DNA from 3 places in the Aeromonas bestiarum genome. Region 3 is predicted to be linked to each of the others. Evidence: predicted binding sites of a transcription regulator. Region 3 holds the regulator's gene; each other region holds the start of a gene.

Region 1 (8,125 bases), 2.0 Mb from region 3:
GGCTCTCTCCCTTGCTGCTGGGTCTGTTGATGGCCCCTTCATTGCAGGCCACCACTGTGTCCCAGGAACCCGCGTTGTCGGACCGCCAGACCCTGGTCAAGGGCAACGGCGCCGAGCCGGAATCCCTCGACCCGGCCCAGATCCGCTCCGGTTTTCCGGGCGAGGTCGTGCTGGTGGACTTGTTCGAGGGGCTGGTGAGCGAAGATGGCCAGGGCAAGATAGTGCCGGCCCAGGCCCAGCGCTGGGAGACCAGTGAAGATGGGCTGGTGTGGCGCTTCTTCCTGCGCCCGCAGCTCAAGTGGTCCAACGGCGAGCCGCTCGGCGCGCAGGACTTTGTCTATGCCTGGCGGCGACTGCTGGATCCGGCGCAGGGCTCACCTTCCGCCGGGCTGCTGCTGGCGACCGGCATCAACAATGCCCAGTCCATCTACGCAGGGGCGCTGGATCTCAATACCCTGGGGGTGGAGGCCGAGAGCGAGCAGATCCTGAAAGTGACCCTGGAGCGGCCTGTGCCTTATTTCCTGCAGCTGATAAGCCAGCGTCCCTTCGTGCCGGTCAACGAGAAGGCCATCAACCAGTTTGGCAAGCAGTGGACCCAGCCGGGCAAGCTGGTCAGCAATGGCGCCTACAAGCTGGTGAACTGGGTACCCAACGAGCGCATCGAGGCGGAGCGCAACGTCCAGTATTGGGACGATGCCCATACCCGGATCCAGCGGGTCACCTATCTGCCGCTTGCCTCCCAGCACGCCGAGCGGCTGCGTTACGAGGCGGGGGAGATCCAGCTCACCAACAAGGTGGCGCTGGAGTATTACCAGAAGACCAAGGAGGCGACCCCCGAGCGGATCTGGGGCCTGCCGCTGCTCGGCACCTATCTCTATACCTTCAACCTGCGTCGCCCCGAGCTGCAGGATGTGCGGGTGCGCCAGGCGCTGGCCATGACCATAGACCGACATTTGCTGACCGAGAAGGTCAGCGGCCAGGGCGAACAAGCCGCCTGGTCACTGCTGCCCACCATGCCTGGCTATGAGGCGCTGAGTTCGCCGCTGGCCTTGCAGGATCAGCCGACCCGGCTGGCCAGAGCGAGCGCCCTGCTGGCACAGGCAGGTTACAACAGCGCGCATCCCCTCAAGCTGACACTGACCTACAACACCTCGGAGAATCACAAGAAGCTGGCACTGGCGGTGGCGGCCATGTGGAAGCCGCTGGGAGTGGAGGTAGCGCTCAACAACATGGAGTGGAACGCCTATCAGGTGGCCAAAGACAGCGGGGATTTCATGCTGGCCCGCTCCTTCCTGTTCGGGGATTACGTGGAGCCCTCGTCCATGCTCAACAGCTTCCGTTGCCAGGATCCCCAGAACGAGAGCGGCTACTGCAATCCGGCCTTTGACGGTCTGTTGCAACAGGCCTCGGAGACCCTGGATGGTAACGTCAGGACCGGGCTCTACCGTCAGGCCGAGCAGTTGCTGATGGACGAGATGCCCGCCATTCCCGTCTATCACTACAACCAGATGCGGTTGGTGGATCCCACCCTGCGTGGCCTGCCCGTTCAGAATCTCAAGGGGGCGATCGCCACCAAGGATCTCTATTTCAGCCAGCCGTGAGGAGCGTGTGATGAAGATTGCTATTATTTCGGACCTGCACGGCAGCCTGAGTGCCCTGGAGCAGGTACTTGACCAGCTTGCCGCCTGGCAGCCGGATCACTACCTGTTGCTTGGCGACGTGCTCAACCACGGCCCGCGCAACCCGGTCCCGCCGGGTTATGCCCCTGCCGCCGTGGCCGAGCGGCTCAATCAGCTGGCGCCGCACATCATGGCGGTGCGTGGCAATTGCGACTCGGAAGTGGATCAGATGCTGCTGGATTTTCCCATGATGGCCCCCTACAACCAGTTGCTGGTGGATGGCCGGCGCTGGTTTGTCAGCCATGGTCATCTCTATCGCCCGGAAGCGGTGCCACTGCCGGCAGGCAGTCTGTTCATCAGCGGCCATACCCATATGCCCGTGTTGCAGCGGGAAGGGGAGCTGGTGCTGATGAATCCGGGATCCATCTGTTTTCCACGGGGAGAGCTGGCGGCAACCTATGGCCGCTATGAAGACAGGGTATTGAGCATCCATGCCTGTGCAGATAGCGAGGCCTTGCTGCGTCTGACCTTGTAAGGTGTGACGAAGGCGCGGATCAGGGATGACAGTGAGGAAAAACTGGAAGCGGAAAGAGAAAGAATAGAGAGCTCAGGCCTTGATGCCGAATGAGCGGGTACCGGAGCGGGTATTGCCCTTGGCGTCATAGGTCAAGGAGTTGCGATCGCGCAGCTTGCTGAGGAAGCTTGCCAGGCGGCGGTTGGAGACGATGCTGAGCTCGAGCAGGCGACCATTGAGATCATTTTGTTCCTGGCAGGCATCGAGCTTTTCACGCAGAAGATGCATCTGCTCGGGAAAGGCATTCAGCTGTTGTTGCAGCTCGGGCAACTGGGCCAGGGTCTGATCCAGCACTTCAATATCGGCAAGCAGTTTCTGCTTGCGCTCTGCCAGCTCAGGCAGCGCCAGTGCCTGGTGCTGCCTGAGCAGGTTGAATTCCTCCTCCAGCAAACCTTGCATCTGGGAGAGGTATTCGTCTTGGGTATGCAGCAGCGAAGGTAAATCCATCATCCCAGCAGCTTGTCCAGATTGGATTCAAAGCTGAACATCTTCTTGGCCACAGCCTCGCTGTTGACCTGATATTCACCATTGGCCACGGCTTTCTTCAAGCTCTCGACCCGGCTTTCATTACCGGTAGAGGCTGAGTTGAGGTTTTTCTGCATCTGTTGCAATTGCTGCGCCTCATTGGTCAAGGAGACGGAGTCGGTCTTGACGGTCGCCGCACGGTTGTCGGGGGACGAGGTCGCTGGTTTGGTATTGGCACCCTGGCTGCTACCGGTGTTTTGCAACCGATTGTTCGCTAGGTTGTTGATATTGTTGATACCCATAGTGTTTACCTTCGTCTGCTTTGCTGTTCGCTTACCTGTTTATCGGTGACGGTCGTCAGAACTTTAGAAAAAAGTAACCTAAAACATTCAGAAGGTGACCACCACGGCGCCGACTGCGCTGACTTTTCCCTGCACCGTTTTTCCTGAACGAATATTGACGAGTCTGATCATGTCTCCGAAGCTGCCATCTTGCAAGGCTCGGGCCATGGTTTTGATTTGCATGCTGCTATTTTCTGCACTGAGTGTGACCTGATCGCCTTTGCACACCACGCAGACCTGGGTGAGCCGTATGGGCTGACCCGGTTTGAGCTCCCGCTTGCTGCGCACGCCTATGAGGGGAGCCGGGTCGCTGAGATAGTCACCACGGATCAGCGTCTGATCCTGATAGGCCAGCGTCAGCATGCCTTCGCTGAGAATGTCGCCCTTGGCCACCGGCGCCGAAACGGTCACATAGGGCTTCTGTATGCTGACCCGAACCGGCAGATAGAGATCCCAGGGTTTATCCTCCTCGCATTTGAGGTAGACGGTAGTGTTGCGACGCACCTCCATCCTGGCGGGGAAACTGATGGTGAGATGCTCTTCGCAGCGGGTCAGGGGCAGGCGTTCCTCGATGGAGGCGGCTTGTACCTGTGCCTGGGCATCGAGCGGAATATCGAGCTGGCCGAGCACAAACTCCTGTGCCATTTCTTGCAGATAGCTGGTCACCTCGGATGCCGTGGCGTGAGAAATGCCGCAAAACAGCAGTAAGGTGAGGAAAAGTCTACTAATCATTTTCGCTCGCAGGCCGATAAGTTGTTCACGCATATCACCATATTTAACTATGCTTGCTTCAGAATTCGTTTGTAGTGACATCGATAGTCTGACGCAAGCCAACACGCATGCATGATTAGTGCCAAGCGTTTTTAGGGAGTGTTTATGGCCAGTATTCTGGACTCGGTCAACCAACGTACCCAGCTGGTGGGACAAAACCGGTTGGAGTTATTGTTGTTTCGTCTCAATGGACGTCAAAGATTTGGCATCAACGTATTCAAAGTGCGTGAAGTGTTGCAATGTCCCCCCTTGACCGTCATGCCCAAGCTGAACTCCTGCATTCGCGGGGTTGCCCATATCCGCGGCCAGACCATCTCGGTGATCGATCTCAGCATGGCGATGGGCAAGCGTCCTATCGAGGACCTGACCAAGTGCTTCATCATCATCTCCGAGTACAACCGTTCCATCCAGGGCTTCTTGGTGCATTCGGTCGAGCGCATCATCAACATGAACTGGGAATCCATTCTGCCCCCTCCCAAAGGGGCTGGTCGCATCAACTACATGACGGCGGTCACCGAGGTGGATGGCGAGCTGGTGGAGATCCTGGACGTTGAACGCATCCTCAACGAGATTTCGCCGGTATCGACCGAGGTTAGCAAAGAGCTGGTGGAAGCCAGCGTGGATCACCCGACCCTGGGACGTCCCGTGCTGGTGGCGGATGACTCTTCGGTGGCTCGCAAGCAGGTACAACGGGCCCTCGAGGCTATCGGCGTGCAGTGCGTGCTGGCCAAGGATGGGCGTGAGGCGCTCAACATGTTGCTGGAGATGGCCAAGAATGGCCCCATCAAGGATCAGATTGCCCTGGTGATCTCGGACATCGAGATGCCGGAAATGGACGGTTATACTTTTACCGCCGAGATCCGCAACAATCCCAATCTCAAGGACTTACATGTTATTCTGCACACATCCCTCAGTGGGGTGTTTAATCAGGCCATGGTGCAGAAAGTCGGTGCGAACAATTTCATTGCCAAATTCCAGCCGGATGAATTGGCCAAGGCCGTACAAGGCGCACTCTAATCAAGAAGAACAAACTGCATGAAGACACTTTCGGACGACTTATACAAACAATTCAGCAACTTTCTGGCAGTACAGAGCGGGATCGTGCTGGGTGACAACAAACAGTATCTGGTCAAGAGTCGGCTTTCGCCCTTGATGACTCAGTTTGGTATTGAGAGTCTGTCTGATCTGGTTACGCGAGCGATGAGTGTGCGTGAGCGCGACCTGAAAATGGCAGTGGTTGATGCCATGACCACCAACGAAACCCTGTGGTTTCGGGATACCTATCCATTCCAGTTGCTGACGGACAAGATCTTTCCTGAACTTGGCAAGAGCGGTCGTCCGATCAAGATATGGTCGGCAGCCTCCTCGTCCGGCCAGGAACCCTATTCCATCGCCATGACGGCGCTGGAGCAGCAGGTCAAGAAGCCAGGCACCTTGCCCGGTGGCGTGCAGATCGTGGGCACGGACATTTCCAGCACCATGCTCAACCAGTGCAAGGAAGGGGTGTACGACAGTCTGGCGCTGGCCCGCGGCCTGTCGCCGGAGCGCAAGAAGCTGTTCTTCGAAGCGTATGGCGACAACAAGATGCGGGTGGTGGAGCGTGTCAGAAAATTGACCACTTTCCGGCCACTGAACCTGCTGGAGAGCTACAGCCTGCTCGGCAAGTTCGACATCATCTTCTGCCGCAACGTACTCATCTATTTTGCGCCGGAAGTGAAGTCCAAGATCCTCAACCAGTTCGCAGCCAGTCTCAATCCCGGCGGTTATCTGATGCTGGGGGCTTCCGAGTCACTGGCCGGTCTGACCGACAGGTTCGAAATGGTCCGCTGCAATCCCGGTATCGTCTACAAAGTCAAATAATCCCCGCCTAAATCCCCTTTGGCACACCTCTTGCTAATAATTTATCAAGCAGGAGGTGTGCTATGGCAATTTCATTCGACAAGGCATTTGGTATTCATCAATACGCGCTGAGCGTTCGCTCCAAGCGTGCAGAGGTGTTGTCCAGCAACATTGCCAACGCGGATACCCCGGGTTTCAAAGCCAGGGATATCAACTTCTCACAGGCACTGGAAGAGGCCCAGCATCAGCAGGGGTTCGGTCTGGCGACGACCAGTGAGAAGCACTTTGCCTTGCAGTCGGATGCCCCTGGCCTGACGCAGTACCGCAATCCTCTGCAGCCCGACACCGGTGATGGCAACACGGTAGACGTGCAGCAGGAGCGCAGCGAGTTCTTGCGCAACAGCCTTGAGTACCAGACCTCCCTCGAATTTATGAATAGCAAGATCAGTGGCCTGCTGAAGGCGCTGAAAGGAGAACAGTAATGAGTTTGTTCAAGGTCTTTGACATTGCAGGCTCGGCCATGAGTGCACAGTCTGTTCGACTCAACACGGTGGCCAGCAACATGGCCAACGCCGACAGCGTCAGTTCCAGTGTGGAAAATACTTACCATGCCAGGCGGCCAATCTTTGCCGCTCAGCTGGATCAGGCCATGTCAGACAAGCAGGCATCCGTCGGGGTCGAGGTGAAGGGGATTGTCGAGAGCGAGGCCCCCTTGCTCAAGGAGTACAACCCGGGCCACCCCATGGCTGACAAGGATGGCTTTATTTTCAAGCCCAACGTCAACATGGTGGAAGAGATGGCAGACATGATCAATGCCTCACGCAGTTATCAGACCAATGTGCAGGTTGCCGATTCTGCCAAGAAGATGCTGCAGCAGACGCTTCAGCTTGGCAAGTCCTGATAGGGGTAAGCACAGATGGCAGATACAAGTAGTGTGAACGGCATCAGCCGTACCACATCCCAGACCACTGGCACGACGACGACGCCCAAGAAAGAGCTGGATCAGGCGTCGTTTCTGAAGCTGCTGACTATGCAGCTCTCTTATCAGGATCCGTTCAAGCCGGTAGACAACGCCCAGATGTTGTCCCAGATGACATCGATGTCGACCTCGGAAGGGATCACGAGTCTGTCGACCCAGATGGGCAATCTGAATACCTTGATGACCTCCAGCCAGGCATTGCAGGCTTCCGCTCTGGTGGGGCAGAACGTACTGATCCCCTCCAATACCGGCTATCTGGAAAAAGATGGCAAGATCTCCGGGGTGGCTGCCGTCGGCGACAAGACAATGTCGAACGTGAAAATCACGGTGGAAGATGAAAAAGGGCAGGTTGTCAAGACCTTCTCCCTTGAGGGAGAACATCAGGGTAACGTGGCCTTCAGCTGGGATGGGACCGACAAGGACGGCAAGCCCGTCAAAGAGGGCAAGTACCAGATTAAAGCGACCGGCACAGTAGCCGGCAAATCAGAGAGTATTTCAGCCTTGACCTATGGGCGAGTAGAAAGCGTCACCCTGGGTAATGGCACCTCTCCCACCCTGGTTAAATTGAAAGGACTCGGGGCCATTTCTCTGGGGGATATCCTGGAGATTGCCGGTACCAATTCCAACCAGACCACACCACCAACGACCAAGCCTACAGCATCGATCTAAGGAGCTGGATATGTCATTTAACAATGCCTTGAGCGGTGTCAACGCGGCACAAAAAGATCTGAATGTTACTGCCAACAACATTGCCAACGTCAACTCGATCGGCTTCAAGGAGTCGCGAGCCGAATTTGCCGATGTGTATGCGAACTCGATCTTCGTCAATGCCAAGACGCAAGTCGGTAATGGTGTGGCCACGGGGGCTGTTGCGCAGCAATTCCATCAGGGGGCGCTGCAGTTCACCAACAACTCGCTGGACCTTGCCATTCAGGGCAACGGTTTCTTCGTGACCTCGGACGGCCTGACCAATCTGGATCGCACCTATACCCGGGCCGGGGCCTTCAAGCTCAATGAAAACAGTTACATGGTCAACAACCAGGGCCATTACCTGCAGGGGTATGAAGTCAACGTGGATGGCACGCCGAAGGCGGTGAGCATCAACGCCACCAAGCCTATCCAGATCCCCGACAAGGCCGGTGTGCCGACCAAGACCAGCACAATTGAAGCAAGCTTCAACTTTCCGTCAGATGCCAAGCCCCTTGCGGCCGGGAATGCGGCTGCTGATGCCTCTATCTTCGATCCGAAAAATGACAAGAGTTATTCTGCGTCGACCTCGGTCACCATCTATGACTCGTTGGGCTCACCCCATGTCATTACTCAATATTTCGTCAAGGAGGCTGACCCGGCGAACGTGACCCAGCCTGCGAGCCCGACCGCCTGGCGCATGTACATGTACGAGGGTAACAAACCAATTGATGTGGCCGGTGGTGTCGCTACTACGATGTCAGGGAGTGTTACTGCAGTCCCTCCACTGGCTGCACGCGTCACCTTCGATGCCGATGGCAAGATGATCACGCCGACTACACCTGCCACC
Region 2 (8,125 bases), 1.0 Mb from region 3:
CTTTCAGGGCAACGCCATCATGGAGCAGCCGCTGGTCATCGCCCTGCTGGCGGTGCCGATCCTGATCCAGGTGCTGTTCAACTCGGGACTCGCCTACTGGCTCAACCGCAAGGTGGGGGAGAAGCACTCGGTGGCCGGCCCCTCTGCCCTGATAGGGGCATCGAATTTCTTCGAGCTGGCGGTGGCCGCCGCCATCAGCCTGTTCGGCTTTCACTCCGGCGCGGCGCTCGCCACTGTCGTCGGCGTGTTGATCGAGGTGCCTGTCATGCTGCTGGTGGTGCGAGTGGTCAACGCCAGCAAACCCTGGTACGAGGCGGGCCTGCGCCGCTAACCCTTTTTATCCAATGTTTTTATTCACTTAAGCCATGAGAGACACGCAAATGAGTGCAATCACCATCTATCACAACCCGGAATGTGGTACCTCCCGCAACACACTGGCGCTTATTCGCAACAGCGGCGTCGAGCCCACCGTGATCCACTATCTGGAGACGCCGCCTTCCCGCGACCAGCTGGTGGCGCTGATCGCCGCCATGGGGATGCCGGTGCGCGAGCTGCTGCGCAAGAACGTGCCCCCCTACGAGGCGCTCGGGCTGGCGGAAGGTAGCTTCAGCGATGAGGCGCTTATCGATGCCATGCTGGCCCATCCGATCCTTATCAACCGCCCCATAGTCGTCACGCCCCTTGGCACCAGGCTGTGCCGCCCGTCGGAGCTGGTGCTCGATATTTTGCCCGATCAGCAAAAAGGGGCCTTCGCCAAGGAGGATGGCGAGCAGGTGGTGGATGCGAGCGGCAAGCGCCTCAAGTCATAAGCGCAGACATGAGCAATGATCACGAGGGCGCCAGGCGCCCTCGTGCACAGACGCTCGGGTGTCGATGGCGGCCAGGGGCTGCGTCATTGCTTGACCGCGCCGTGAGCATAGCCCGATCCGGCGTCGTCCAAATCTGCTACTGTGACCATCGACTCATCACAGAAGGTGGAGAACAGCATGAAGATTCGATTCCTGGTGATTGCAACGACGCTGGCACTGGCGTCGACCCCCGGCCTGGCCGATTGGGCGAAGCTGAAGGCGGCCGCGACCGACCTGGGGAGTGCTGTGAGTGACACCAGCAAGGAGGCGTGGCGGAGCGTCACCGACTTCTCCAAGGCGACCTGGGCGTCCGTCTCACAGTGGGGCTCGGAGGCGTTCAACACCGCCGGGGTCTGGACCGACAAGAGCATGGCGACCGGCAAGGAGTGGCTGGTGGTGGCCGACAAGAAACTCGACGAGATGCTCGAGCCCAAGACGGCCGAGGAGGCGCGACTCGCCCTCGATACCATGGCCGATACCGCGCTGGTGCGACTGTTCAACCAGCAACCTTCCGCCAAGTTGTTGTTTGACAAGGCTTATGGCTATGCGGTGTTCGACTCGCGCAAGTTTTCCCTGATGCTGCACACCAATCAGGGCGCCGGGGTGGCGGTCAATCGCACCAGCGGCAAGCACACCTACATGAAGATGTTCGGCGCCGGGCTCGCGGCCGGGCTCGGCGGCAAGTTCTACCAGCAGGTGATCCTGTTTGAAGACAAGGCCAGGTTCGACGCCTTCGTGACCCAGGGCTGGGAGGCCACCTCGGAGGTGGGAGCCGTGGCGGGCAAGGAGAGCGCCGAGCTCAGAGCCAAATACAACGGCGGCATGGCCATCTACCAGATCGGCGAGAAGGGCTTGCTGCTCGATGCCAACATCTCGGGATCCAAATACTGGGTGGACGAGGATCTGACCAAAAAGTAGGATGCCGCTCATCCCCCGAACATGGCCCGCATTATGCGGGCCATGTTTGTTGTGCTCCGCCTTGCTGAAATCTTGCCCTCACACCGGCTGCCTTGCGTTCGTTTCATGCCCCTCATCACTCGCCTCGAGCGCATTGGCACTCTAATTGCTTATTCGCTGTCAGCGTCAATGATTTGTCTGGGGATGAAATATGGAAATTAGTGCAAGCAGCCTGATGCAAGAGATGCAGGCACTCAAGGTGGAATCCGGGGCGACACCGCTGGCTCAGCCCGGTCGTCAGGTCACGTCCGACTTTGGTCAGTTGCTGCAGCAGGCCCTCGGCAACGTCAACGAGTTGCAAGGGGCCGCCAACGATCTGCGTACTCGCTTCGACATGGGTGACAAGTCTATCGACCTGTCCGAGGTGATGATCGCTGGCCAGAAATCCTCCATCGCCTTCGAGGCGACTGTGCAGGTGCGTAACAAGATGGTCGATGCCTACAAGACCATCATGAACATGCCGGTATAAGGATCGTAAATCGTGGTGACTGAGCATCATGAACATGTCAGTAATAAGGACATAAATCGTGGCTACTGACCAAAACGGCGAACTGCTGATGAACGATGAGGGCTCCGCCGCTCTCGATGAGAATGAGCAGAAGAGCTCCGCACTCGGCTTCCTGTCCAACACGGATGTGCTGCGGCAAATCACCCTGATCCTGGGGCTGGCCATCTGTCTGGCGATCGCCGTTTTCATCCTGCTGTGGGGCAAGGAGCCGGACATGCGTCCGCTGGGTACCTACAATACCCAGGAGCTGGTGTCGACCCTCGATTATCTGGATCAGCAGAAGATCCCCTATGAGGTGGATGGCAAGAGCGTGCTGGTCAGCGCCGAAAAATATGCCGATATCCGCCTGCGCCTGACCCGTGCCGGTCTCGCCACCAATACCGATGCCAGCAACGATGGCGAGTCCATCTTGCTCAAGGATTCCAGCTTCGGCGTCAGCCAGCGCATGGAGACGGAGCGCCTCAAGCTGAGCCGTGAGCGTCAGCTGGCGAGTGCCATCGAGCAGTTCCAGAACGTGGCCAAGGCCCAGGTGCTGCTGGCCATTCCGAAAGACAACGTGTTTGCCCGCAACGAGCGCAAACCCAGCGCGACCGTGGTGCTGAACCTCAAGGGCAACGCCCTCGGCCAGGGGGAAGTGGACTCCATCGTCGACATGGTCGCCTCCGCCGTGCACGGCCTGGAGCCGACCCGCGTCACTGTGACCGATCAGAACGGCCGCCTGCTCAACTCGGGTTCCCAGGATCCCGTCTCTGCCCAGACTCGCAAGGAGTTTGCGATGCAGCAGAAGCAGGAGGTGGAGTACAAACAAAAAATTGACGCCATCCTGATCCCCGTGCTCGGCGCCGACAATTATACGGCGGAGGTCGATCTCTCCCTCGACTTCTCCCAGCAGGAACAGACCCGCAAGACCTACAACCCGGACTTGCCGGCCGTGCGCTCCGAGATGACCCTGGAAGAAAACAGCGCCAATGGCAGCAGCGGCGGTGTACCCGGCGCCCTCTCCAACCAGCCGCCCGCCGCCTCCAATATTCCCCAGCAAGCGACCGGCCCCAATGCCGATGCCAGCGCCGCTGCCTCCGGCCGCTCCCGCAAGGAGGCGACCCGCAACTTCGAACTGGATACCACAGTCAGCCATATCCGGCGTCAGATGGGCGGCATTCGCCGCATGACGGTCTCGGTCGCGGTGGATTACAAATCAATCACCGCCGCCGACGGCAAGGTGACCCGCGAGGCGCGCACCCAGCCAGAGCTCGATACCCTGCGCCGTTTGCTGAGCGGCGGGCTTGGCTTTGACGTGACCCGCGGTGATACTCTGGAAGTGGTCGCCATCCCGTTCAACCGGCCAGAGCTTGAGAACGTGGCCGAAGCGCCCATCTACGAGCAGCCCTGGTTCTGGCGCGCGGTGCGCATCGCCGCCTCGGTGCTGGTCATCATAGTGTTGATCGTGACAGTGGTGCGCCCCATGCTCAAACGCCTGCTCTACCCGGATGCACGTCCGGAAGGGGATCTGGATATGGACAACAGCATAGTGCTGGGTGGGGATGACGAGCTCAGTCTGCTGGCGGCTCAGGCCGATTCCGAGCCTGTGTTCGGGGTACGTGACGGCCATCTGAAACTGCCGGATCTGCACCGTGACGAGGACTTGCTCAAGGCGGTGCGTGCGCTGGTGGCGAACGAACCGGATCTGGCCGCACAGGTCATTAAAGAATGGGTAACGAACAAAGATGCCTGAAGAAAGTAAGACCCAAGTCACCGGCAATGACATTACCGACAGCCAGCGCCAGATCCTGGACCAGATGAGCGGGATGGAGATGGCGGCTGTGCTGATGCTGAGCCTCAACGAAGAGGATGCCGCCCAGATCTTCCGTCACCTCGAGCCCAAGCAGGTGCAGCGGCTCGGCATGTCCATGGCCTCCATGTCGGATTTCAGTCACGACCGGGTGGCGGCGGTGCACCGTCAATTCATCGACGACATCCAGAAGTACACCAACATCGGTATCGGCAGTGAAGACTTCGTGCGCAAGGCGCTGGTGGCGGCCCTTGGCGAAGACAAGGCCAGCAACCTGGTGGATCAGATCATCCTGGGTTCCGGTGCCCGTGGCCTCGATTCCCTCAAGTGGATGGATGCCCGCCAGGTCGCCAGCATCATCCAGAACGAACACCCGCAGATCCAGACCATAGTGCTCTCCTATCTGGAGCCGGAGCAGTCCGCCGAGATCCTGAGCCAGTTCCCGGAGCAGGTGCGCCTGGATCTGGTGATGCGGATCGCCAACCTGGAAGAGGTGCAACCGGCGGCGTTGCAAGAGTTGAACGACATCATGGAGAAACAGTTCGCCGGTGCGGCGGGTGCCCAGGCAGCCAAGATGGGCGGCCTGAAGGCGGCGGCCAACATCATGAACTACCTGGATACCAACATCGAAGGCCAGCTGATGGACTCCATCCGCGAGTCGGACGAAGAGATGAGCCAGCAGATCCAGGACTTGATGTTCGTGTTCGAAAACCTCATCGATGTGGACGATCGCGGCATCCAGACCATGCTGCGGGAAGTGCCGGGAGATCTGCTGCAACGGGCCCTCAAGGGCTCGGACGACCAGATGCGCGAGAAGGTATTCAAGAACATGTCCAAGCGGGCCGCCGAGATGCTGGCGGACGATCTGGAGGCCATGGGGCCGATCCGGGTCTCCGAAGTGGAAGCCGCCCAGAAAGAGATCCTCTCCATCGCCCGCCGTCTGGCGGATGCCGGCGAGATCATGCTGGGTGCCGGTGGCGGCGAGGAGTTCCTCTAAACCATGGACCATCAATTCTACCGTTTCGCCGGGCCGCAGCTGGCGGTGGCGAGGAGCGCCTCTAAAGCATGAACAACAAGCTGCGTGGCTATGTGCGTCCCGACGGGGACGACGCCCGGGTCGAGGCCTGGGGCTGGCCCGAGATGGAGGTCGAATCCGAGGTCGAGACCAATGCCCTCGGACTGACGCCGGACTGGTATCGGCAGGAGGAAGAGGCGCCGGTCGAGGAGCCGGCAGAGGAGCCGACCCCCAGCATCACGGCAGAAGAGCTGGAAGCCATCCGTCAGGCCGCCTGGGACGAGGGCATGGCCGAAGGCCAGGCCGCCGGTTTTGCCAAGGGGCTGGAGGAGGGCAAGCTGGAAGGCCTGCAACAGGGCCATGCCGCCGGGCTGGAGCAGGGCAAGGAGGAGGGACTGGCCATGGGCCGCGAACTGGTGGATCAGCAACTGGCCCACTGGCAGTCACTGGTCGATCGTCTTGCCACCCCCCTCAACGAGCTGGATCAGGCGGTGGAGCAGCAACTCATCGCTCTGGTGCTGCAGCTGACCCGCGCCCTCATACGGCACGAGGCAGAGACGTCTCCCCGCATCCTGCTGGAAGCCCTCAAACAGGGGCTGGCCTTGCTGCCTGCCGCCGAGCAGGGGGTCACCCTGATGCTGCATCCCGATGACATCACCCGGGTCGAGCAGGCGTTCGGGGTGGAAGAGTGCGCCAAGCGTCACTGGCGGCTGCAAAGCGATCCCACCCTCTCCCCCGGCGACTTGCAGCTGGCGACCGAACTCTCCAGCATCGACCTGACGCTGGCGGGACGCATCGACCAGCTGCTGCGCAACTTCTTGCGAGACAATCACGAATAACCGGCGGCGGGCCGGCGCAAGCCGGCCCGCCGCAGGCATGACCCATCTCAATATCGCTTTCAGGAGGCCAGATGAGCGGCTCGTTACTCACTCGGTTGCAAGGGTATCGGGTGCGCGATATCGCCCCCAAGCCGCCCGTCGCCGGCAAGTTGACCCGGGTGGTGGGCCTCACGCTGGAAGCCATCGGCTGCCGCGCCGCCATCGGTGCCCTCTGTCGCATCGATACCCAGGACGGCATGCTGGAGGCCGAAGTAGTGGGTTTCTCCGGCGATCGCCTGTTCCTGATGCCGAGCGAGCAGCTCAAGGGGGTCATCCCGGGTGCCCGTGTGGTGCCCATCACCGAAGAGCACGGCATTCCGGTCGGCATGAACCTGCTGGGCCGGGTCATAGACGGCATAGGCCAGCCGCTGGACGGGCTTGGCCCCATTCTCTCCTCCCAGACGGTGCAGTTTGCCCAGCACCGCATCAATCCGCTCTCCCGCCGACCCATCCATCAACCGATGGACGTGGGCGTGCGCGCCATCAATGCCGTGCTGACTGTGGGTCAGGGCCAGCGGATGGGGCTGTTTGCCGGTTCCGGTGTCGGCAAGTCTGTGCTGCTCGGCATGATGACCCGTGGCTCGGTGGCGGACGTGGTGGTGGTGGGCCTCATCGGTGAGCGGGGCCGGGAAGTGAAAGAGTTTATCGAAGACATTCTGGGGGAGGAGGGGCGTGCCCGCTCCGTGGTGGTGGCGGCCCCGGCCGATGCCTCGCCCCTGATGCGCCTCAAGGGGTGCGAGACGGCGCTCGCCATCGCCGAATATTTTCGCGATCAGGGGCTCAACGTGCTGCTGCTGATGGATTCGCTGACCCGTTACGCCCAGGCCCAGCGTGAAATCGCGCTGGCGGTGGGCGAGCCGCCGGCGACTAAGGGGTATCCGCCCTCGGTATTTGCCAAATTACCGGCGCTGGTGGAGCGGGCCGGCAACGGCAGCGACGGCCAGGGCTCCATCACCGCCTTCTTCACCGTGCTGACCGAGGGGGATGACCTGCAGGATCCCATCGCCGATGCGGCGCGGGCCATCCTCGACGGCCACATAGTGTTGTCGCGCGAGCTGGCCGATGCGGGTCACTACCCGGCCATCGACATCGAAAAATCCATCAGCCGGGTCATGCCCATGGTCACGTCGTCCCAGCACATGGAGCTGGCGCGGACTCTCAAGCAGTTCTATTCCCTCTATCAGCAGAACCGGGATCTCATCACCATAGGCGCTTACAGCCAGGGTTCGGATCCCCGCATCGATCGCGCCATAATACAAAAACCCTATCTGGATCAGTTCTTGCAGCAGGGTATGCGCGAGGTCATTCACTACGATGAGGGCCTGCAATCCCTGCAACTGGTGGCCATGCCCCTGATGCGTTGACCATATGATGAAGAGGGAAGGCAGTCATGAGTAAAGGCTTGGTGATGTTGTCCGAGCGGCTGGTGGAGGCCGAACAGCAGGCGGCGCTGGCGTTGGCCAAGGCCCAGCAGGATCTGAAAATCTTCATGGAGCAGCAGGAAGCGCTCAACCAGTACCGCCAGATCTACCATCAGCAGTGGACAGATCGCGGTCTGCAGGGCATAGCGGCCCAGCAGAATGCCCAGTACCACGCCTTCATCAACAAGCTTGAGCAAGCGGCTACCCAGCAGTACGAAGGTGTGCTGCAGGTGCGCCAGGCGCTGGCGTTGCGGCGCGAAGAGTGGCTGGCCGCCCAGCAGAGGCGCAAGGCGGTGGAGCTGCTGCTGGCCAAGCAGGCCGGGCGTGAGCAGCAGAAGGCCCAGCGTCAGGAGCAGAAGATGCTGGATGAGTACGCCATGCTGCGCCGCTTCCATCATTCTGGCCTGTAACTTGCTTTATTCTGCCCATCCAGTGTGCGCCTCACCGCCATCGCGTTCGTGAGGGCCGCACCAGAACCCGATTGTCGTCAGGGATTTTCATCATGATGCAGACACTGCTAACCAATACCCCCCCCGTTCAGGCTGCTGCGCCTGCCGACAAGAGTGCTCAGCTCCCTCCCCCCTCCGACAGTGGTGAACCGACGTCACAGGGTGAGCCGAAAGGCGGCTTTTCCGATGCGATGGCCAAGGCCCAGGCAGAGGGTGCGCCTGTGACCAAGGCCGCTCAGGCGGCTGCGGGCGAGCCGAAG
Region 3 (8,125 bases):
CTCACCCACTGGTGCTGGCCCGGGCCGACATGGTGACCCGACTGGCCGGTGGGCTGGGTGCTGTACGCGAGGTGTGCGACCTGATACTGCAGGCACAAGGGCTGGGTGACTATCAGCCAGAGGCCTCGGTATGAGCAGACAGACGCTGCTGTTCGCCCTGCTTTTTCTGGTGGCGCTGGCCGCCTGGCAGCTCGGCGACATAGAGCTGGTGGCGGAGCCGACCGCCAAGGTCGAGAACTATCAGCCGGACTTCACCGCCAAGAATCTGGTCACCACCCGCTTTGACGCAGATGGGCGGCGCACCGAGCGGCTGGAGTCCGAGTATGCGGAGTATTACCAGCTCCTCGAACAGGCCACCTTCAACAAGCCGGTAGTCTACATGTTCGACAAGCAGGGCGAGGCCGAGTGGAAAGTCACGGCCGATACCGGCGTGCTCAACACGGATGACAACGTGATCCTGCGGGACAAGGTACATCTGGACGGCCTGCTGCCCGCCTCCTTCATCTCCACGCTGGATACCCCCTATATGGAGCTGGATCTGGTGACCCAGAACGTGAGAAGCAATCAGCAAGTCAGCATAGTGGGTAAGGATTTCCAGACCGAGGGCGTTGGCCTGAAGGGTCATCTGGAACGCAAATATTTTGAATTACTGGACCAGGGTCATGCCATCTATTTCAATGAAAAACGTTAATCTGGCCCTCGCGGCCCTGCTGCTGTGCGGCACCGTGAGCGCCAAAGAGTCCGACTTTGCCGAGAAGGTCTACGTGGATGCGGTCAAACAGGTGGCCGAGATGCAGGACAACCGCATCACCTTCAGTGACGATGTCATCATCACTCAGGGCACCATCAAGATTAAGGCCGACAAGGTAGTGGTGATCCGCTCCGGCGAGAAAGGGGCCGAGGTGATGACGGCCTATGGCAATCCCGCCACCTTCTTCCAGATCCTGGACAACGGCAAGCCGGTCAATGCCCACGGCAACAGCATCCGCTACGAGCTGAAGAACCGGCTGGTGACCATCACCGGCAATGGCCAGCTCAAGCAGGAAGACAGCCAGGTCAACGGCGATCTGATCCGTTACGACATCGTCAAACAGAAGATGATCGCCGAGAGCAAGGGCCCGACCCAGCGCGTCAAGACGGTGTTCCTGCCGGATCAGGTAGAGAACTTCGACAAGCCCGCCGATCAGAAGAAGCAGGGAAAATAAGCCATGGCAGTGTTGAAAGCAGTCGGCCTGCAAAAAAGTTACAAGCGCCGCATGGTGGTCAGCGATGTGAGCCTGGAAGTAGGTACCGGCCAGATCGTCGGATTGTTAGGTCCGAATGGCGCCGGCAAGACCACCTCCTTCTACATGATAGTGGGACTGGTGCAGAGCGATGCCGGTCTCATCACCATAGACGATCAGGACATCAGCCTGCAGCCCATGCATATCCGAGCCCGCAACGGCATCGGCTATCTGCCGCAGGAGGCCTCCATTTTCCGCCGCCTGTCGGTGTTCGACAACCTGATGGGGGTCATGCAGACCCGCAAGGGGCTGAGCCGCGAAGAGCGGGAAGACAAGGTCGAACAGCTGCTGGAAGAGTTCAATATCACCCACATTCGCGACAACCTGGGTCAGAGTCTGTCCGGGGGGGAGCGACGCCGGGTCGAGATCGCCCGCGCGCTGGCGGCCGAGCCGCGTTTTATCCTGCTGGATGAGCCGTTTGCCGGGGTCGACCCCATTTCTGTGATAGACATCAAGAAGATCATCCAGCATCTGAAAGATAGAGGCCTGGGCGTCTTGATCACCGACCACAACGTCAGAGAGACTCTGGACGTATGCGAGAAGGCTTATATCGTCAGCCACGGCAAGATGATTGCCGAAGGTGCGCCGGCCGAGATACTGGCCGATGAACAGGTCAAGCGCGTCTATTTGGGCGATCAATTCAGTCTATAGTAAGGGGGCATCTCTTCATTTCCTGTGACGACTGCCTCGCTGAACATAAGGATATCCCGACGTAGATGAAGCCGACATTACAGTTGCGTCTCGGTCAGTCCCTGACCATGACGCCGCAATTACAACAAGCGATTCGTCTGCTCCAGCTCTCCACCCTGGAACTCCAGCAGGAAATTCAGCAAGCGCTCGATAACAACCCCTTGCTGGAGCAAGAGGAGAATGAGGTGCAGGAGACCAGCCCGGAAGAGCCGGTCGACGCCAGTCAGCTCGACTCCAGCGATGCCATGGCCCAGGATCAGATGCCGGACGAGTTGCCGGTGGATACCACCTGGGAGGATGTCTACTCGGCCGGCACGGCCCAGAGCGCAGGCCCCATCCACGATGGGGAAGACAGCGTCTATCAGGGCGAAACCACCGAGAATCTGCAGGACTATCTGCTGTGGCAGATGCGACTCACGCCGTTCAGCGATCTGGATGCCGCCATAGCCCTCGCCATCATAGATGCCATCGACGACTCCGGTTATCTGACCGTCTCCCTCGAAGATATACAGGCGGCGGTGAGCAGCGAGGATGTCGAGGTGGAACTCGACGAGGTCGAGGCCGTGCTCAAGCGAGTGCAGCATTTCGATCCGGTCGGCATCGCCGCCCGTTCGGTACAGGAATGCCTGTTGATCCAGCTCGGTCAATACGCCCCCGAACTGCCCTGGCTCACCGAGGCCAGAGAGGTGATCAACGAGCACATGGACTTGCTCGGCAATCGCGATTATCGCACCCTGGCGCGCAAGACCCGGCTCAAGGAGAGCGACCTCAAGGAGGTACTGGATCTCATCCAGCAGCTGGAGCCCAGACCGGGCAATGGCATCATACAGAGCGACTCCCAGTACGTGATCCCGGATGTGACCGTGGTCAAGAAGGGTACCAAATGGGTGGTCGAGCTCAATCCCGATTCCGCGCCGCGCATCCGGGTCAACGAGACCTATGCCGCCATGGCACGCCAGGCGCGCACCAGCCAGGACACCCAGTTCATCCGTTCCCATCTGCAAGAGGCGAAGTGGTTCATCAAGAGCCTGGAGAGTCGCAATGACACCCTGCTCAAGGTGGCCAGCTGCATTGTCGAGCAGCAACAGGGCTTTTTCGAGTATGGTGAAGAGGCCATGAAGCCCATGGTGCTCAACGACATCGCCGAAGCGGTAGAGATGCATGAGTCAACTATCTCCCGGGTAACGACCCAGAAATACATGCATACGCCCCGCGGCATCTTCGAACTGAAGTTTTTTTTCTCCAGTCATGTGAATACCGAAGGAGGAGGAGAGTGCTCATCGACCGCAATTCGCGCGCTGATCAAGAAGCTGGTGACGGCAGAGAATCCCGCCAAGCCGCTAAGTGATAGCAAGATCGCGGATTTGCTGGCCGAACAGGGTATTATGGTGGCGAGACGCACGATCGCAAAGTACCGTGAATCCTTGTTGATCCCGCCATCCAATCAGCGCAAACGCCTGGTTTAGGCAAAACAAAAGGAAGACGTTATGCAAATTAACCTGACCGGACACCATGTCGAGATCACCGAAGCTCTGCGTGATTATGTGAACAACAAATTTGCCAAACTCGAGCGTCACTTTGACCACATCAACAATGTTCATGTGGTGTTGAGCGTAGAAAAACTGAACCAGATCGCCGAAGCCAAGCTGCATGTCAGCGGTGGCGAGGTGTTCGCCAATTCACAGCATGCCGACATGTATGCTGCGATTGATACCCTGCTGGACAAGCTGGATCGGCAGATCATCAAGCACAAAGATAAGTTAAATCAAAAATAACTATGCAACTTGAACACATACTGAGTCGGGACTGCACCAAAAGTGCGGTCCCTTGTACCAGCAAGAAACGCGCCCTTGAGATCATCAGTGAATTAGCCGCTGAGCGCCTGGGGACCTCTCGTCAGGCGTTATTCGAGTGCCTGCTGGCCCGAGAAAAGATGGGCAGTACCGGTATCGGTGCCGGTATCGCCATTCCCCACGGCCGGATCGGTGACGAGTTTCCGCCGACCGCCATCCTGATGACCTTCGCAGAGCCTATCCCCTTCGACTCCATCGACAATCAACCGGTTGACCTGCTCTTTGCCCTGCTGGTGCCGGAAAGCGAGTGCAAGCAGCACCTCAAGACCCTTTCCCTGATGGCATCCAAACTGGGTGACAAGGCGGTTTGCCGCCAGTTGCGCCAGGCAACCAGCGATGAAGATCTCTATCAGATCATGACCTCGGCCTGATATGCAGGCCCCCGTCATGACTCCAAGCGGTGAGGGAACAAGATGCAATTAATAGTGGTAAGTGGGCGCTCCGGCTCGGGCAAGACAGTTGCCCTGCGTGTGCTGGAGGATCTCGGTTATTACTGCGTGGATAACCTGCCGGTCAACCTGCTGCCCCAGCTGATCGTCTCGGTCGAGAGCCAGTATGACAAGCTGGCGGTCAGCATAGACGTGCGCAACCTGCCGGTGAGCCCGGACAAGCTGGAGACCCTGCTGGCCCAGGTGCGCAACGAGGGCCGGGTCGAATTTTCCAGCTTCTTCTTCGATGCGGAAAACTCCACCCTGCTCAAGCGTTACGGCGAGAGTCGCCGGTTGCATCCTCTGTCGCGCAAACAGCTGTCGCTGGATGAGGCGATCCGGGAGGAGACCCACCTGCTGGCACCGCTCTCCTCGACCGCCGACCTGCGCATCGACACCACCAACCTCAGCATTCACGACCTGAGCGAGCTCATCAAGACCCGGGTGCTCGGCAAGAAAGAGAATGAGCTGGTGCTGGTGTTCGAGTCGTTCGGCTTCAAGTACGGCATCCCCAAGGACGCCGACTTCGTGTTCGATGCCCGCTTCCTGCCCAATCCGCACTGGATCCCCGAACTCAAGCCCTTTACCGGCAAGGACGAGCCTGTGGCCCGCTACCTCTCCAGCCAGCCGGACGTGATGCAGTTCATCCTGCAGATTGAGAACATGCTGGCGACCTGGCTGCCGCATCTGGAGCGCAACAATCGCAGTTATGTGACTGTGGGGATAGGTTGCACCGGTGGTCAGCACAGATCCGTGTTCATCGCCGAACAGCTGGCCAGCGCATTCCGGCTGCTGGGCAAGAACGTCCAGATCCGCCACCGCACCCTCGACAAGAGTGCGCCGCAATATTGATGGACCAATAGGGAGATCAGATGACCGTCTCAGCCTCGGTGGAAGTCAAAAACAAACTGGGTATGCATGCGAGGCCGGCCATGATGCTATTCGAGCTGGTGCAGGGCTTCGACGCCCACGTGCTGCTGCGCAACGAGGATGGCATAGAGGCCGATGCGGACAGCGTGATCGGCCTGCTGATGCTGGATTCCGCTCAGGGCAAGCAGGTGGAGGTGCAGGTGGAGGGCCCCGAAGAAGTGGAGGCGCTGGCTGCCGTGGTGGCACTGTTCACCTCCGGCTTCAACGAGGAGTGACTCACTCCCCGTCCTGGTTCAGGAACCGGTGCGCGCCAGCCCCTTGAAGCTGGCAAAATCCCGACAAGCCAGCAAATTTTTGCTGGCTTTTTCGTTCATCAGCGCCAGAAACAGGTCGTAGAGCCCCATCGCCTCTTCGTAGTCCGCCTTGCTGATGGCCAGCACGAAGATGAGGGTGGCTGTCTCGCCATTGCCCCAGTCAATCCCTTGGGGGGCCAGCACTGTATAGACCAGGGTGCGCCGCGCCAGCAGGCCGAGGGAGTGGGGCAGGGCTATGCCTTCCCCCAGCAGGGTGGAGACGATGCGCTCCCGCTCGTGCAACGAGCTTCTGAATCCGCTCTCCACCCGATCTTCGGCCTCCAGCTGATCGCAGATCCTGGCAAACAACTGGCTCTGGCTGAGTGGCTCACTTACCACCATGAAGTGGTCGGCATCGAAGTATTTGTCGAGCAGGTAGGGGCGGGTGCGGTCGATCAGCACCAGCTTGCCGAGCTGCTCCAGCTGATACTGGGTCGGGAAGGGGGCGACTTGCACCACGGGCGCGTTCTTCTCGGCCACCTTGACGGTGCTGATGACGAAGTCTTGCTCGATCCGCGCCAATCCCTCGTAATCTCGCACCGACTCCAGTGTCGTCAGCTGGAGCTGGGGGTATTCCCGCTTGATGCGCGCCTCCAGCACCCGGAAGGTAGCGTTGCCGGCGTCACACAGCAGCAGCGCCTGGGGGCGACGGGTATAGCCGATGTCATAGTGGCGCTCCAGCCCGACTCCGATATGGATCACCAGATAACCTATCTCGTGATGGGTCAGCCGGTAGGGAGTCTGCCTGATCCACTCAGAGATGGCCGCCAGCGTGATGTCGTAGGCGAGGGGATAGTACTGCTTGATGTGATCCGCCAGCGGATTGTGGCTGCCAATCTGGTATTTGACCCGCAGCAGCATGGCGCTGATATGGGTCTGCAGATCCGCCCGCAACTGCAGATCTCCGCGCAGATCATAGGGGTAGTGCTGCTGGATATAGGTGAGCAGATGCTCGACCAGCTGCTCGCTCTCGGCGGCCATGGCCGGGCTGAGCCTGGGCGTGTCAGCGGTGAGGCGGGCCTGGATCTGGATGGCGAGGCAGGCGATCTCCTCTGCTCCCGGCGGTGTCAGGGTCGGCAGCTCGGCGTAGATGTCGCGGGCCACGGCGGCCAGAGTCTGGGTGATGTCGTCGCTGGCAAACTGGCGCAGCTCGTGGCCGGCAGCCTGGCGCAGCAGGGCGACGGCACAGTAGATGGCGAGCTGCTGCAGGCTCTCGTCGGCCAGGCGCAGCTGGTGATGGCCGAGCTGGGCATGGATGTGATTGCCCACTACCTCCAGCGTCTTGCTGGGGCAAAGGTTGGGCAGCAGGCTCTGCAACTGGTTGTTGTGGATCAGCTCCTGATAGAGCAGCTGGGTGAGGCAGGCCCGGATCGCCGTCTCGCTCCCCTGGATGCGCATGCCCAGCCGTGGCTTGCTGTCGATGAGCAAGCCGAAGTGGGCGAGTCGCTCCCGCACCTCCGCCATGTCGCCCTGCAGTGCCGCCCGGCTCAGATACCAGGTATCCGCCAGCTCGTCGAGTTTGATCCCCTGTTCCGCCGTCAGCAGCAGGATCTGCAGGTGCAGTACCCGCTCGCGGCTGGTTCGGGGCAGGCTGCTCTCCTGCTCCTGGGCCGCCAGCAACTCGTCAAACAGCCCCTGATTGTAAATCTTGAGCTGGTAGCCGCTGCCGCGCTGGTGGATCAGGTGGGCGCCGTGGGTGGCGATCAGCTCATTGAGGGTCGCCACATCGGTGCGCACCGTGCGGGTGGAGACATTGAGGCGGCGAGCCAGCTCCTCCTGTGGCAGCGGTTCGGCATGGAGCTGGGTCAGCAGCTGATGGAGTCTGGGGTGGGGCAGCTTGGTCATGAGGGGGGGCGGGACTCCTGTCGCGAAATAAAGGGTCGATGTTAACAAGCGACTCATTAACAAGCCAGGCACCGGCCAGTGATCGGACCGGTGCCATCTTTCGTCACGCCAACAGTCGTTTCACAGTGGCGAGCAGGGTGCGCACATCCTCGGGGCGGGTCTGGCCGCTCTCGCTGTCGATGATGGAACTGTAGACGTGGGGGATCACCTTCTCGACACCGGCGTCCAGTGCGATGCGGACTATCTCCTCGAAGTTCTCCAGATCCATGCCACCTGTGGGCTCCAGCCAGAAGCCGTGACGGGCGCAGGCTTCGGCGACCGCCTGATACTCGTCACGGCAGGTGAGACCGCCCATGGGGAAGAACTTGACCGAGCTGCCGCCCATGTCCTTGAGCAGGGCGATGGCGGTGTCGATAGGCACAATCCCGTCCGGCTGCCCGGCACTGAGGGGCCCGGTGGATATCTTCACCATCCCCGGCGTGCCGGTGGGGGAGATAAGGCCATTGACCAGTGTCTCTGGCTGGCCCAGCAGTGCCCGGCTGGCACCGACCCCGGTGAACACCTGATTGACGTGCTGGGGCTGCAGCTGGCGAGCCAGTTCGGCCACCATGGCGGACTGGCGTGGATCGCCCGCCCCCAGCCCGATGGAGAGGGCGTTGTCGATAAGGGCCGAGTACTCCTTCATATCGGCGACCGCAGCGGGCACATCCGGATAGTTTTTGGAAAGCACGCCGACCAGCACATGGCCTTCAGCTGCGTCGTATACCGCGACGGCATTATCTTTGGAACCTGCCAGTACGTTG

What was found. The regulator sigma-54, encoded in region 3, starts transcription at its own class of promoters, with help from an activator protein. The targets are predictions, from matches to a motif close to TGGCACNGTTTTNGCTT.
Region 1: the regulator sigma-54 is predicted to act here: its motif matches at 3,839-3,855, upstream of flgA (flagellar basal body P-ring formation chaperone FlgA).
Region 2: the regulator sigma-54 is predicted to act here: its motif matches at 1,901-1,917, upstream of fliE (flagellar hook-basal body complex protein FliE).

The regions. Positions count from the first base shown of each region.
Region 1 is NZ_CP064746.1:1,535,851-1,543,975, forward strand. It holds gene IU367_RS07305 (peptide ABC transporter substrate-binding protein) at 1-1,601, shown strand, start outside; gene yfcE (phosphodiesterase) at 1,612-2,154, shown strand; gene IU367_RS07315 (flagella synthesis protein FlgN) at 2,227-2,643, opposite strand; gene flgM (flagellar biosynthesis anti-sigma factor FlgM) at 2,640-2,960, opposite strand; gene flgA (flagellar basal body P-ring formation chaperone FlgA) at 3,048-3,653, opposite strand; gene IU367_RS07330 (chemotaxis protein CheV) at 3,876-4,787, shown strand; gene IU367_RS07335 (CheR family methyltransferase) at 4,806-5,630, shown strand; gene flgB (flagellar basal body rod protein FlgB) at 5,693-6,091, shown strand; gene flgC (flagellar basal body rod protein FlgC) at 6,091-6,510, shown strand; gene IU367_RS07350 (flagellar hook assembly protein FlgD) at 6,526-7,257, shown strand; gene flgE (flagellar hook protein FlgE) at 7,268-8,125, shown strand, end outside.
Region 2 is NZ_CP064746.1:3,281,006-3,289,130, reverse strand. It holds gene arsB (ACR3 family arsenite efflux transporter) at 1-331, shown strand, start outside; gene arsC (glutaredoxin-dependent arsenate reductase) at 381-809, shown strand; gene befA (beta cell expansion factor BefA) at 987-1,766, shown strand; gene fliE (flagellar hook-basal body complex protein FliE) at 1,957-2,274, shown strand; gene fliF (flagellar basal-body MS-ring/collar protein FliF) at 2,333-4,045, shown strand; gene fliG (flagellar motor switch protein FliG) at 4,038-5,099, shown strand; gene fliH (flagellar assembly protein FliH) at 5,168-5,956, shown strand; gene fliI (flagellar protein export ATPase FliI) at 6,028-7,359, shown strand; gene fliJ (flagellar export protein FliJ) at 7,386-7,826, shown strand; gene IU367_RS15185 (flagellar hook-length control protein FliK) at 7,919-8,125, shown strand, end outside.
Region 3 is NZ_CP064746.1:4,287,770-4,295,894, reverse strand. It holds gene kdsC (3-deoxy-manno-octulosonate-8-phosphatase KdsC) at 1-134, shown strand, start outside; gene lptC (LPS export ABC transporter periplasmic protein LptC) at 131-691, shown strand; gene lptA (lipopolysaccharide transport periplasmic protein LptA) at 678-1,205, shown strand; gene lptB (LPS export ABC transporter ATP-binding protein) at 1,209-1,934, shown strand; gene IU367_RS19925 (RNA polymerase factor sigma-54) at 2,000-3,439, shown strand; gene hpf (ribosome hibernation promoting factor) at 3,461-3,748, shown strand; gene ptsN (PTS IIA-like nitrogen regulatory protein PtsN) at 3,751-4,197, shown strand; gene rapZ (RNase adapter RapZ) at 4,240-5,106, shown strand; gene npr (PTS phosphocarrier protein NPr) at 5,127-5,399, shown strand; gene IU367_RS19900 (BglG family transcription antiterminator) at 5,418-7,322, opposite strand; gene dagF (2-dehydro-3-deoxy-phosphogluconate aldolase) at 7,426-8,125, opposite strand, start outside.